One region of the Blautia sp. HCN-1074 genome, then DNA from elsewhere that is predicted to be linked to it. Evidence: predicted binding sites of a transcription regulator. Region 1 holds the regulator's gene; the other holds the start of a gene.

Region 1 (7,609 bases):
ATAGATCAGTCCTTTCTGATCAAATGCTTCTTTATGAAGAAGTCTCTTTAAGTATGCACGGACTTCGTCTTCATCTTTCCAGTCCTTAACTTCTTTCTTCATATCATTGAACATTTTGACAACTTTAATGTTTGCGCCGCCATGTTTTGGTCCTTTTAAAGATCCAAGTGCTGCCGCAATCGCAGAATAAGTATCGGTTCCTGATGAAGAGACAACATGAGTTGTAAATGTAGAGTTATTACCTCCGCCATGCTCCATATGAAGAATAAGTGCAATATCCAGAATCTTCGCTTCCAGATGTGAGTATTTCTTATCTGGTCTTAACATTCTCAGAATGTTCTCTGCCGTTGAAAGTTCTTTCTTCGGATTATGGATATAAAGGCTCTTTCCCTTTATGTAATGGTTATAAGCCTGATAACCATAGACAGACAGCAGTGGAAATACACTGATAAGATTCAGACATTGTCTGAGTACATTTGGCAATGACGTGTCATCTGGATTTGTATCATAAGAATATAATGTGAGCACGCTTCTTGAAAGAGCATTCATAATATCCTTACTTGGTGCTTTCATTACAACATCGCGGACAAAATTTGTCGGGAGTGATCGCTGATCAGCCAGAAGCTCTGTAAAATCAGCAAGCTGCTTCTTGTCAGGAAGCTTCCCAAACAACAACAGATATGTAACTTCTTCAAACCCATATCTGTCGTCTTCAATAAAGCCCTTTGTCAGTTCTTTAATATCGTATCCCCTGTAGGAAAGACTGCCTACACATGGAACTTCTTTACCATCTACGATCTTTGTAGCTTTGACATTGGAAACCTGTGTCAGCCCCGCAAGAACGCCTTTTCCATTAATGTCACGCAGACCTCTCTTTACATCATATTTTCCATATAGAGAAAGATCCAGACTTGTATGCTCCTTGCAGATATCAGTCAGATTTTCAATTTCAGGTGTTACTTTCATTTTAAATCCCGCCATGTAATTAAATCCCCTTTCTTCACAATTTTGTCGATAATAAATCCCCCTCTTCATCCCTGATCTGTTATGAGATACTGATCTGTTATGAGATACTGATCGATAATGTTACTTTTCACTGCTAATATCCCGCAAGTTACCGGGTATAACAAGTATAGAATGAATCGTAACCGAAACCTTAAAACGTTACTGTTCACTCCATTCACAGTAACGTAGCCAAAATTCATTCCAGATTGCCTGCGGCAATGGAATTTTGGCTTGTATGTCTCGGGATTTTGGCATATTCATGCCAAAACACCTCGCGGAATAGTGGTGTGTGAACAGTAACCTTAAAACAATAACTGCTTCCAGCTATTTAATAAAAGTATAGCATTTTTTTTCCATCTGGTCTATATTTTATATAAACTGTTTTTTCTTTCACCAGATCGTGTGTCAATCGGATATTCGCAATCCGCTTTCGCTACTGGCTCATAAATGTTACAGAAATTATAGTGACCAATATCATATGGATGATTCTTAACATTTTCTCATATTTAACTTTTTTTATCAAGTCAAAATTTGTTCACAAAATTTTTATAAAAAAATTTCATTTGGCTCTTTCCATTTGTAACACTTTAGTGTATAATAACGTCGATTTAAAAATTATAACTTAAACGATCGACGAGGAGGAAATCATTATGTCTTATACTGAAGAGGTATACGAGAGAGTCGTAGCACAGAATCCAAATGAGCCTGAATTCCATCAGGCAGTAAAGGAAGTTTTAGACTCCCTTAAAGTCGTAATCGACAAAAATGAAGAAGAATACCGCAAACTTTCCATTCTGGAGCGTCTTGTTGAGCCAGAAAGAATCATTTCTTTCCGTGTTCCGTGGGTAGATGACAAAGGTGTTGTACAGGTAAACAAGGGTTATCGTGTACAGTTCAACAGCGCAATCGGACCATACAAGGGTGGTTTAAGATTCCATCCGTCAGTAAACCAGGGAATTCTTAAATTCTTAGGTTTTGAGCAGATCTTCAAGAACTCTCTTACAGGTCTTCCAATCGGCGGCGGTAAAGGTGGTTCCAACTTCGATCCTAAAGGAAAATCTGACAGAGAAGTTATGGCATTCTGCCAGAGCTTTATGACAGAGCTTTCCAAATATATCGGCGCTGACATGGACGTTCCTGCAGGTGATATCGGTGTAGGCGGACGTGAGATCGGTTATCTGTACGGACAGTACAAGAGAAACCGTGGATTATATGAAGGTGTTCTCACAGGTAAAGGTCTTTCCTATGGTGGATCTTTAATCCGTACACAGGCTACAGGATATGGTCTTGTATATATGCTTGACGAGATGGTTAAAGCTAAAAACGATACAATTTCCGGTAAAACTCTTATCGTAACAGGTTCCGGTAACGTTGCTATCTACGCTGTAGAAAAAGCTACTGAACTTGGCGGTAAAGTTGTTGCTATGTGCGACTCCAACGGATATATCTATGATCCGGAAGGAATCAAACTTGACATCGTTAAAGATATCAAAGAAGTAAAACGTGGACGTATCAAAGAATATGCTGATCGTGTTGAAGGCGCTACTTACACAGAAGGAAAAGGTATCTGGAATATCAAATGCGATATCTATCTTCCATGCGCAACACAGAACGAGCTTGATCTTGACGCCGTTAAAACTCTTATCGCAAACGGCTGCAAATATGTTGCAGAAGGTGCTAACATGCCTACTACCCGTGAAGCAACAGATTATCTTATGGCAAACGGCGTAACATTTATGCCTGGTAAAGCTGCTAATGCCGGTGGTGTTGCTACTTCCGCGCTGGAAATGTGCCAGAACTCTGCAAGACTTTCCTGGACAGCTGAAGAAGTTGATGCAAAACTTCATCAGATCATGGTTGACATCTTCAACAAAGTTGATGATGCTTCCAAACGTTATGGAATGGAAGGCAACTACGTTGTAGGTGCTAACATCGCAGGCTTTGAGAAAGTTGTAGATGCTATGAAAGCTCAGGGTATTGTTTAATTTTTAATTCGTTAACTACCCCATAAAAAATACACATAAAAAGTCGGTGGAATTAATTCTGCCGGCTTTTTATAATGTAAAAATATACTCCATTTTTCGTCTGTATTTTGGATATTTCCAAATAATTTGTCAATCGGATATTCGCAATCCGCTTACCTGTAATATAAAAACTGCTGTCTGATATATGCGGTCTTTCCCCCGCTATCTCAAAACAGCAGCTATCTTTTTTTTCACAGCATCTGATCAATATTAATGTGTTAATTCATAAACTTCTTCAGTTCATCCATAAATGTACTGACATCTTTAAATTCTCTGTACACTGATGCGAAACGTACATAAGCAACCGCATCCAGATCTTTGAGATGATTCATCACGATCTCTCCAATCTTTGTGCTGGAAATTTCTTTTTCTTCCGTATTAAAAATTTCCCCTTCGATGGCATCCATCATTTCTTCCACTTTATCTATAGATATCGGTCTTTTATAGCACGCTCTCAGAATGCCTGCCTGAATCTTGGCACGACTGTACTGCTCTCTGTTCTGATCTTTCTTGATCACCGTAAGCGGAATACTCTCCACTTTCTCATATGTAGTAAATCTTCTGCCACAGGCATCGCATAAACGGCGGCGGCGAATAGAGTTTGTATCCTCTACCGGTCTGGAATCAACTACTCTCGTGTTATCCTGATTACAAAATGGACACTTCATAGGACGTCCCCCCTTTTTAAGTCATATCACGTTTTCTGTGAGATTATGTTGTATAGCTGTAACTATTCAGCAGTCTACTATCCCATGAGATATTTTCACATAGAAACATGGTACTGAACAGTTATGTATGAGTTTATTATACTGTATTTCTATTTGAAGTGTCAATAAAAGGACTTGCATAAATTTTCGCAAAAATACATAAATTGTTATCAGATAACGTTACTGTTCATTTCAATCTCGGTAACGGATAACTCTTTGTATTCAGAAAGGATCTTCCAATTCTATGAGAATCTGCGAATTAAAGCAAAAAGAAGTAATCAATACCTGTACCTGTCGAAGTCTTGGATGTCCTGTTGATATAGAATTCGACTGCAAAACCAATCGTCTGACAGCTTTGATCGTGCCTGGTCCCGGAAAACTGTGTTGTCTTTTTGGACATGACAGCGAATATCTCATTCCCTGGGAATGTATCTGCCGAATTGGTGATGATATTATTCTTGTGGAGATTGAAGAAGAAAAATGTTTACATAAATAACCATATATCCACACCTGCTGCGGCGTCAGGCGGATATAGCGATATGCTTTAAGCCTTTACTTTGTCAAGGGGCAATATTTTTTATATTTTCCAGTTAAAAGTATAATTATTCCTCCATCTGAGAATCATTCTTACTGAAACATTATCAGGTAAATTTTACTGTTTTACGTTTAAGGATAATAAGGAGGATTCAAAAAAGATGGCACTGAACAAAGTAGAAATCTGTGGAGTCAATACGGCGAAACTTCCTGTTCTTAATGCAGAAGAAAAAGAAGAACTGTTCAGCCGTATCAAAAAAGGTGATGAACAGGCACGTGAATTATACATCAAAGGAAATCTGCGGCTGGTCCTCAGTGTGATACGAAGATTTCAAAACAGCAGCGAAAATGCAGATGATCTCTTTCAGATCGGCTGTATCGGCCTGATCAAAGCAATCGATAACTTTGACACAACTCTACAGGTAAAATTTTCAACATATGCCGTTCCCATGATCATTGGAGAAATCCGAAGATACCTAAGGGATAATAACAGCATTCGTGTAAGCCGCTCTCTTCGCGACATTGCATATAAAGCGATCTATACCCGCGAAACTTATATGAAACAGCATCTTAAAGAACCGACAGTCACCGAAATTGCACAGGAAATCGGTATCGAAAAAGAAATGATCGTATACGCTCTGGACGCGATTCAAAATCCGGTAAGCCTCTTTGAACCGGTTTATACCGAAGGAGGAGATACTCTTTATGTTATGGATCAAATCAGCGATACCAAAAATAAAGAAGATCGCTGGATTGAAGATCTGTCTCTCCGGGAAGCCATGAAGCGTCTAAGCAAACGTGAAAAACATATCATAGAACTGCGCTTTTACGAAGGAAAAACTCAGATGGAAGTGGCTCAGGAAATAGGCATCTCCCAGGCACAGGTCAGTCGCCTGGAGAAAAATGCCTTAAAATCCATGCGCAATTATCTGCGCACCTGAAAGTTACTGTTCACTCCGTTCTCAGTAGCACCCGAAAAGCTTTATCATATTTTCCTGTCATAGAAATACTACAAAAAAATTTCTATAATATAAAAAGCAGTCCAGTATTTATACTTACCAGACTGCTTACATAATTTTTTAAAATTTCAGAACTTCCTGCCAGTTTTCTATGTCATATATCTGCTTCACATCCAGTGCACCAGACATTGCAGGGAAAAACTTCTTCATATCTGTAAATACTACAGCATAGTCAAACTTTGACATTCCCAGTATTCTTCGAAGCTCACGTTTATAGAAATCAAGAAGCATCTCAGGCACTTCTGTTTCCTCTGCTTTCATGAACTTCTTATGGCATACATATTCCTCATCTGTAGCAGGATAAGAACGTTTCCAGTATAATACCCTCACTTCTTTTGACAGTTCATTCAATTTCTTTGCAGATTCCTCTTCCTTTGCGCCATTACCAATCAGAGTGACATCAAAATGTTCAAAATCTACTTTGTTCAGGAATTCATAAAATGCCGTTGTCTCAGGTGCATTACTAAAATCACCTGCATATACCAAAAGTTTTACTTTATCTGTTTTATTCAGGTATACCGGATTTACCGGTTCTTTCCCGTCAAACATCACATCAACGATTCGTCTGCAGACATTTCCGTCATCTCTTGGACATATCTGTACTCTGGCTTTCGCATATTTCTCCTGATAAGAACTTACTGCTGCCGGAATATCTTTGAGCAGCTCACCCAGTTTCTCCGGTGAAGATACCGCCGGTCCCGGAAGATTGTCAAATCCATAATATAATCCTCTGTAATCTTCAAAGTTTTCTGCATCAGGCACATAGAACAGAATCGGTTTTCCTGTCAGCATGAAATCGTAGAAAATACTGGAATAATCAGAAATAAGTACATCTGTTACAGACAAAATCTCATTGGTATCCATTGTAGCAGGGATAAATTTCGCCTGAGCATCTCCCAGTTCCACCTGATTCTCTTTCAGATAATGATATACGATCTGATGAAGTTTAACCAATACTTGATACTCTTTTGTATCTATGCTGTTTTCTATGATCTGAATCAGTTTATATACGTCCTGTAAATCTGTATCCGGCTGACTATACTGCTCACCTCTCCATGTCGGAGCATAAAGGATTATTTTTTTATCCGCTTCTGCATTTACGCCATAACTTTGAAGTTTCCGAATAATTTCTGCGCGATTATTCTCAAACAGTTTATCATTGCGCGGGAAGCCTTCTTCAAGGATTGTTCCCTCATACAAATTCTGCATTTTATAAGAATTCTTATATGCCGTCTCAGTCATGTAAGGGCCTGAAGAAACAATATAATCTGCACTGAGAAGATTTCTTGCTGTATTTCCCTGAGAAATATTAGCTCCCGGAATATCAAATCCCATGTTCTTTAACGGAGTACCATGCCAGGTATCGATCAGCACCTGTCCTTCTCTCTTAAGGAAATAACTTGGGAAACTTACATTATTTACCAGATATTTTACCGTTGCAAGATCTTTACAATATTCCTTTGACTTATATTTTACAAATCTTACATTTGGATATTTCTCGTATTTTTCAATCTGCTTCCTGTTGTCTTCAAAATCATCTAAAACCCAGATATGTGTATAATCCTGATACTCTTCTTTTTCCAGAAGGTACAGGAAAAGAGCATACGGATTACAGATCATTCCACGTCCGCCAAACGCTTCGTAAAGAATGGTTTTATCCCTTAGCTGATATTCCTTTACAAATTCAGCATAACTGGTTCTCAACGGATATTTTTCCCTGCATTCAAGAATCTTCTTTTCATTCTTCTGATAAAATGTCTCAATTCCCATCACACGGTTGAAAAGACGGTTCCATTCTTTGACAGCTTTTTCAATTGCAAAATCTTCTGACTTCCAGATTGCATTTCTGGACATTTCCCTGCGAAGCTCTTCGTCATGGGCAAGTTTTAACATTGCATCTGTAAATTTCTTTGTATCAAAAGCTTCCGGCAGGTATCCTGTCTTTCCATCATCTATGATCAGATCCATCGCACCTGTATGGAATGCGATAACCGGAAGACCAAACTCAAAAGCTTCCATGATAACCATCGGCCACCCTTCCCATCTTGACGGAAGAAGGAAAATAGATGAATTCAGATAATATTTCTCCGGTTCATTGGTATAGCCAACAAAGTTAACTCTGTCTTCAATACCACGTCTTTTGGCATCTGCCACGATCTGGTTCCAAAGATCACCGGCTCCGATAATATCTAACTGCCATTCGTCATCCTGTTTGCAGAATTCCTCAAAGGATTCCATCATCAAGTCAAGACCCTTGGCATATACGAAACGGGTAGCCATAAGAAAACGCTTGGATTTTGGATCACATTTGCGTTCGCTT
Region 2 (7,609 bases), on a different contig from region 1:
GCAGATATATCTGGGCATATGTGATTATCTGATATAGATATACTGACGAATCAATATCTGAAATTGTCGGTCAGCATGCTTATGCTTCGGATGATACAGCTATTTCTTACAGAAGCTGTACACCCTTGGCCTCAGCCTCTTTCATAACTTCTTCCGGCCACAGGGAAGCGTGTACTTCACCGATATGAGCTTTTCTGAGGAAGAACATGCAGATACGGGACTGGCCGATACCACCACCGATGGTGTATGGGAGTTCTTTGTTCAGGATTGCTTTCTGGAAAGGAAGCTCGCGTCTGTCGTCGCAGCCTGCGATAGTCAGCTGTTTGTCAAGGGCGTTTTCATCAACACGGATACCCATGGAAGAGAGTTCCAGTGCGATGTCAAGAACCGGATAATAAACGAGGATATCACCGTTTAATTCCCAGTCATCATAGTCCGGCGCACGTCCGTCGTGGCGTTCTCCGTTAGTTAATGTCTTACCAACCTGCATAAGGAATACAGCGCCTTTTTCTTTAACGACTTTGTATTCACGTTCCTTAGGGGTAAGATCCGGATACATGTCAACCAGTTCCTGTGTGCTGACAAATGCGATCTCTCTTGGAAGGATTTCTTCGATATAATCATACTGAACAGCCATATATTTCTCTGTTTTACGAAGAACGCTGTAGATCGCGCGTACTGTGGATACAAGTGTGTCCATGTTGCGCTCTTCTTTGCTGATGATCTTTTCCCAGTCCCACTGGTCTACATATACAGAGTGGATGTTATCCAGGTCTTCGTCTCTTCTGATGGCGATCATGTCTGTGTAAAGACCTTCACCATGAGCGAAACCATATTTCTGTAATGCGTATCTTTTCCATTTGGCAAGAGAGTGTACGATCTCGGCATTCTCTTTCTGTCCTTTGATATCAAAGCTTACCGGGCGTTCTACACCGTTTAAGTTGTCGTTCAGACCGGATGACGGATTTACGAATACCGGAGCGGAAACTCGCAGCAGATTGAGCTTCTGGGAGAGCGTCTGCTGGAAGAAATCTTTCACAGTCTTAATGGCAATCTGGGTATCGTGGAGATTTAAAGCTGACTGATACCCGTCAGGAATTTTAATCTGATCCATTATTGGAATCCTCCTACAATTCTGTATTTGCATATTCCATAGCAAAACAATAAAATATTATAGATATTCTACATTATTTTATTGTTCAGCTATTGATGAATATCCATTAACCATTTGTTACAGATTACTAAGTGAATGGCAACAATCCTGTTACGGTTCATTCAGTTCTCAGTAACACAATCTTTCACTTCGCTATTATAACAGGAAAATATCTGTTTGACAATTTCCACCTTGCAAGATTAGTGTAAAATGTTACAATAAAAATGACAGAAAATCGGATTATGAAACGGACTACGGATAATTATAGAATACAGGGGGAAGATATATGGGAAAGAGATGCCAGGTTTGTGACGGGCCGGTCGTAAATGGAAGATGTAAATATTGTGGAATGCCATATAGAAATGATTTGGAACTGTATCATCTGAATGAAGATCGGTCAGAGCATTATCGCCATGCATCGGCGAAAGTAAGAAAGGCTATGGCCGAGAGCGAGATACCACTGCCGGACAGAAATAAAACGGCAAATAAGTCTTCGAAAACCAGTACGGTAAAAAAGACAGTGCCGAAGGCAAAAACAGAAAAAGTGCAGACTTCAGTAAAAAAAGCGTCGGCAGGACAGAATGTCGGCACTCGTACATATACCACGAATCGAAATCCCGTACAGAAGCGGAAAGAGAAGAAAAAGAGCAAAAAGGGAGCAACTGTATTCTGGATCATTGTTGTAATTTTACTGAGTGTTGCAGCACAGACCGAAGAGTACTGGGATAGTATTGGATATAGAATTGAGTCGTTTATCAATGATGAGTTTGGAATAAATCCCGGCAGTGTTTTTTCAGGCAGCGACAGCGATGATGGGGAAACAGAGACAAAAGACTGGGATAATAAAGTCAGTAAGGTTGCGGAATCAACCGAGAATATTCAGGGCACCGAACCGGATACTTATATTTTCGCGGGAGAAAGTTATGTGGTTGGAGAGAATTATATAAAGACACAAGAAGGCATCTATGGTTTAGAGGATATAGAGTATGAATTTTTAATTGAGCCGGGAGAATATAAGATTAAATCCGGCTGGGAAGAGGTGGCACTGGAGATTAAGTACACTACTGGAAAGAAGAAAACTGTAAAATTTGACGAAGCAGGACAGCAGGAGAGAATGGAATTACATGTAGGGGATGAGGTTACTGCGGTATCTCTGGACGGTCAAGAGAATTATCTTGCATTATATAAAATTCAGCAATATGACGAATAATTTTTTTGCTCTTCCCTTTTACCAGAGTCTGTGCTATACTTGATAAACGTACCACATATAGAATAAATTGTGGACAACGAAAGAAAATAATACTATATCTTGTATATGGGAGCGAAAAGTATGATATATGTAATAAAGAAAGATGGCACAAGAGAAGAGTTTAATTCACAGAAGATCGTAGCGGCAGTAAATAAGTCGGCGGCCAGAATCTTATATACATTTTCTGACAAAGAGAAAGAATTTATCTGCCATTTTGCGGAAGAACATGCAGAAGCACTGGGCAAGAATGAGATACAGATTCAGGAGATGCATAATATTGTGGAAGGAGCACTTGAGAGAGTGAATCCGGCTGTAGCCAAGAGTTATCGTGACTACAGAAATTACAAACTTGACTTTATCCATATGATGGATGATGTATATACGAAGAGTCAGGCAATCCGTTATATCGGTGATAAGAGTAATGCAAATACAGACAGCGCACTGGTTGCTACGAAGCGAAGCCTGATTTTTAATGAACTGAATAAAGAGCTTTATCGTAAATTCTTCATGAACCGTAATGAACTTCAGGCTTGTAAAGATGGTTATATTTATATCCATGACCAGTCAGCACGTCTTGATACCATGAACTGCTGCCTGTTTGATGTGGCATCCGTATTAAGCGGCGGATTCGAGATGGGAAATGTATGGTACAACGAGCCGAAGACATTGGATACAGCGTTTGACGTTATGGGGGATATCATCCTGAGCACCGCTGCACAGCAGTATGGCGGATTTACAGTACCTGAAGTGGATAAGATTCTTGCTCCGTATGCACAGAAGAGCTATGATAAATATATTCAGGAATTTATGAAGTACTCTGATGAGAGCTGGACCGGACGTGAGGAGCGTGCGATTGAGTATGCACTTGATAAAGTCCGCAGAGACTTTGACCAGGGATGGCAGGGAATCGAGTATAAGCTGAATACAGTGGGATCTTCCAGAGGAGATTATCCGTTTGTGACAGTAACTCTTGGACTGGGAACTAAGCAGTTTGAGAAGATGGCAAGTGTATCTCTTCTTGAAGTGCACAAAGGCGGACAGGGTAAAACAGGACGTAAGAAACCGGTGCTTTTCCCGAAGATCGTATTTCTGTATGACGAGAACATTCATGGAAAAGGCAAGATCAGTGAGGATGTATTCGAGGCAGGCGTTGACTGCTCTGCCAAGACAATGTATCCGGACTGGCTTTCTATGTCCGGAAAAGGATATATTTCCAGTATGTACAAGCAGTATGGAAAGGTTATCAGCCCGATGGGATGCCGTGCTTTCTTAAGCCCATGGTATGAACGTGGCGGAATGTACCCGGCAGATGACAAGGATGTGCCTGTATTTGTAGGCAGATTTAACATTGGTGCGGTAAGTCTTCATCTTCCGATGATTCTTGCGAAAGCGAGAGCAGAGAGCAGAGATTTCTATGAGGTACTGGATTTCTATCTTGAGATGATCCGTAATCTTCATATCCGTACGTATGATTATCTTGGACAGATGCGAGCTTCTACCAACCCACTGGCATATTGCGAGGGTGGTTTTTATGGTGGACATCTGAAACCGAATGAGAAGATTGGAAAGATTCTGAAGCCGATGACAGCTTCCTTTGGTATCACAGCGTTGAATGAGCTTCAGGAGCTTTATAATGGTAAATCTATCGCTGAGGACGGACAGTTTGCACTGGATGTTCTGAAATATATCAATAAGAAGGTAAATGAGTTTAAAGAGGAAGATGGTTATCTTTATGCAATTTATGGAACACCGGCAGAAAGTCTGTGTGGTCTGCAAGTTGAACAGTTCCGTAAGATGTACGGTATTGTCAAAGGCGTTTCCGACCGTCCGTATGTGAGCAACAGCTTCCACTGTCATGTAACCGAAGATGTAACCCCGATCGAGAAACAGGATCTGGAGGGACGTTTCTGGGAACTGTGTAATGGCGGTAAGATTCAGTATGTACGTTATCCAATCGGTTATAATCGTGAAGCAATCCGTACACTGATCCGCAGAGCGATGTCTCTGGGATATTATGAAGGAGTTAACCTTTCTCTTGCTTACTGTGACGACTGTGGACATGAGGAGCTTGAGATGGATGTGTGTCCGGTTTGCGGTTCCAAGAACCTGACTAAGATTGACCGTATGAATGGATATCTCTCTTACAGCCGTGTGCATGGTGATACACGTCTGAATGAAGCTAAGATGGCAGAGATTGCGGAACGTAAATCTATGTAAATATAAAAAATATGAAAGTAAAAACCAGGGAGTCTTGCAAATGAAATTATCTGCAAGACTCCCTGGTTTTTTATATGATGGATTCTATATTTTATTATTTAATGATAGTTCCGGTCTTTTCATAATATCCGTCTTTTGCATGAGAGATATCTGTGATAATAGTTCTTCTGCCATCACCCTTTTCAATGAAGGCAATTCCTGCTTCAAATTTAGGGAGCATGGAACCTGGTGCGAACTGGTTCTCATCCATGTATTTCTTTGCTTCATCTACGGTGATGGTGTCAAGATATTCTTCATTGTCCTGACCAAGGTTTAAGCTGACTTTTTCTACACTTGTGAGAATCAACAGGGTATCTGCGTTTAATTCCTCTGCAAGAAGTCCGCTGGAAAGATCTTTCTCGATGATCGCACTTGCACCATGAAGGTCGATTCCCTGTTCCATAACCGGGATACCGCCACCGCCAGCAGCGATTACTATCTGTCCTGCATCTACAAGAGTACGGATTGTTTCAAGTTCTATAATCTTCTGCGGCTTCGGAGCTGCTACGATTCTCTTATAAGTTCCGTCTTCAAGTTTGGTGACGAAATTTCCTTTATTCTCTTCTGCTTCTGCTTCTTCCTCGGTGAGTACACGTCCGATGATCTTCTCTGGTTCTGCGAAAGCATCATCATATGGATCAATTACAACCTGTGTAAGAATAGTTGCAACAGGTTTGTAGATACCACGTGAGATCAGCTCTGCGCGAATAGCAGTCTGAAGGTCATATCCGATATAACCCTGACTCATAGCTGAACATACGGACATAGGTGCAAATGTATAATCCGGATGTGCCTTTCCGAATTCATTCATAGCTGTGTGGATCATTCCGACCTGTGGACCGTTGCTGTGTGAGATCACAACTCGGTTTCCTGCTTCTACAAGGTCTGCAATCGCTTTGGCTGCTTTCTTTGCAGCAATTTTCTGCTCTGGCAAGGTGGTTCCTAATGCTCTGTGGCCCAGTGCAACTACTGTAATTTTCTCGCTCATGGGAAATACCTCGATTCTTTAATATTGTGAAATTTTTGTGCGTTACTGAGAATGGAGTAAACAGTAACGTGTTGTCTAAATATTCAATCACATTGATAAAATACATTATAAAAGACTGGCAGAAGAATTGCAATAGAAAAGTGTCATTGAATATAAACAGTAACTACAAACAGCCCCCGCATTGCTGCGAGGGCTGTTGTATTTTTTTGAGGGGGGAGATAGAGAGTGGTTTTTCATCTATCCAAGACCTATTATATGGGTAAAATATGTTCAAAGTATGTCGAATCTCTGAAAGAAATGGTAAATTTCTAAAAGAATTATAAACAAAAACGAAAAAGAAAAAGTGGTATCTTGTTTTCCGGTCAGATACATGCTAAAGTAGAGTTACATTACTGAATGTAGTGTGAGATCTGTTTCTGCATTCCGCAGAACCGATATTCTTACGTTGCTGATTTACAGTGTAAACAGTGACATTCTTACGGCTGTTTAAAGGAACAGCAATATTTCCAGGCATCGGGTCGGTGCGATGATTTCAAATGATTTCTTATTTGTGCAATTGGGAGAGGGGGAATGTGTATGTCTGTACCCATAATATGTTACTGTTTACGCTGCTTTATGTAATGCGCTTTGCAGGATTAAAGCGCGTGAACAGTAAACTATAATACCACTCAAAAGATGAAATGATGTTATAAGGAATGGATTGGCGGAAATTTTTGTGTGAATATCCGCTGGATAAGAATAAAAAATGAGACAGAATTTCAGGAGATTGAGACTATGAAAAAAAGAATATGGAATCAGTTAAAAAAAGCAGCTGTACTCGCTGCTCTGGCAGGAATAGTGGGAAATTGTGTGGCTTCGGCGTCGGAATTTAGTGCACAGGAGGAGCAGAAAGTTCTGTTAAAACAGAGTGCTCAATGGACAGATGAGAAGAATTTCCAGGCAGAAGTTTGTCTGGAATTAAGTGGGTTAAAAGAACTGTATGCAGAAATAACTAAAAGTGGAAATATCATTTCTGAACAGCAAAATGCGCAGACCGGACAGAACGAACAGGCAGTTGAAACAGAACAGCTTGATGAAGATGGCTATATGAATGAAAAGGTCCAGGCGGAAGAAGAAATGCAGTTGGAGGAAAATGTTCCGTCAGGTGACGAAGATGTTTATGACGAAGATACTCATGAGGAAGATGTTTACGGTGAGGAAGATATTTACCTGAAAGAAAATGATCAGGCCGGAGAAAACGGACAGGCAGAAGAACATAAACAGCCGGAAGAGGAAGGTCGGGGAACAAGTGATGGTCAGAATCCTGAAAGCAGCCAGCAGGCTTCGGATGTCAGATACTTTCTTACGGCATACATATCCGAGTATTTTCAGGTGGATGAAACAGGATTGAAGTATGATATGCAGGCGGAATCTGTGAAAATTCAGAATCAGAAAGGCCAGGAAACAGAAATTACGAAACTTACCTGCGAAGTACCAGTTAAAGATGCACAAGCAGATACATTCAGTCTTAAAATACCGGTTTCACTGAGGGAGAAATATCGGATTTCTCCTGTTTCGGTATCCTATCCGGTGTGCCAGGATAAACTGTCTTTGAAAGAACAGACACAGGAAACACCAGGCGCTTATGTTTGGAAAAAGGCAGAGGATAATGCTCAGGTGCTTGCAGTGAGTGACGCAGCTTCTCTACAGGTGGCAGAGGCAAAGGCAGGGATTGAGGCAGAATTGCAGCCGGAAGTGGATAAAACACGATCTGGACAGAAGATTTCTTATGTATTAACAGTAAGTAACACAGGAGAACTTTCTCTGGAAAATATTGAGGTACGCAGCTCTTTTTCTATGGAGAATATAAAGGCCTCCTGGGAACAGATGGATGGATTTGTGGCAGATAGCGCACAGGGAGTAATTACTGCTTTACAGCCTGGTGAGACAAAGAAACTTCGCATGAACTTGCAACTTACAGAGA

The links. The regulator NrdR, encoded in region 1, represses ribonucleotide reductase genes. The targets are predictions, from matches to a motif close to CACAANATNTTGTG.
Region 2: the regulator NrdR is predicted to act here: its motif matches at 2,454-2,467, upstream of nrdD (anaerobic ribonucleoside-triphosphate reductase).

What each region holds. Positions count from the first base shown of each region.
Region 1 is NZ_JBBKBP010000002.1:12,380-19,988, reverse strand. Features, by position in the region: gene WKT11_RS02300 (citrate/2-methylcitrate synthase) at 1-981, opposite strand, end outside; gene gdhA (NADP-specific glutamate dehydrogenase) at 1,656-2,990, shown strand; gene nrdR (transcriptional regulator NrdR) at 3,248-3,697, opposite strand; gene WKT11_RS02285 (PRC-barrel domain-containing protein) at 3,981-4,232, shown strand; gene sigG (RNA polymerase sporulation sigma factor SigG) at 4,432-5,211, shown strand; gene WKT11_RS02275 (CDP-glycerol glycerophosphotransferase family protein) at 5,350-7,609, opposite strand, start outside.
Region 2 is NZ_JBBKBP010000003.1:158,252-165,860, reverse strand. Features, by position in the region: gene asnA (aspartate--ammonia ligase) at 107-1,114, opposite strand; gene WKT11_RS04605 (hypothetical protein) at 1,440-2,363, shown strand; gene nrdD (anaerobic ribonucleoside-triphosphate reductase) at 2,484-4,619, shown strand; gene arcC (carbamate kinase) at 4,714-5,646, opposite strand; gene WKT11_RS04590 (LPXTG cell wall anchor domain-containing protein) at 6,421-7,609, shown strand, end outside.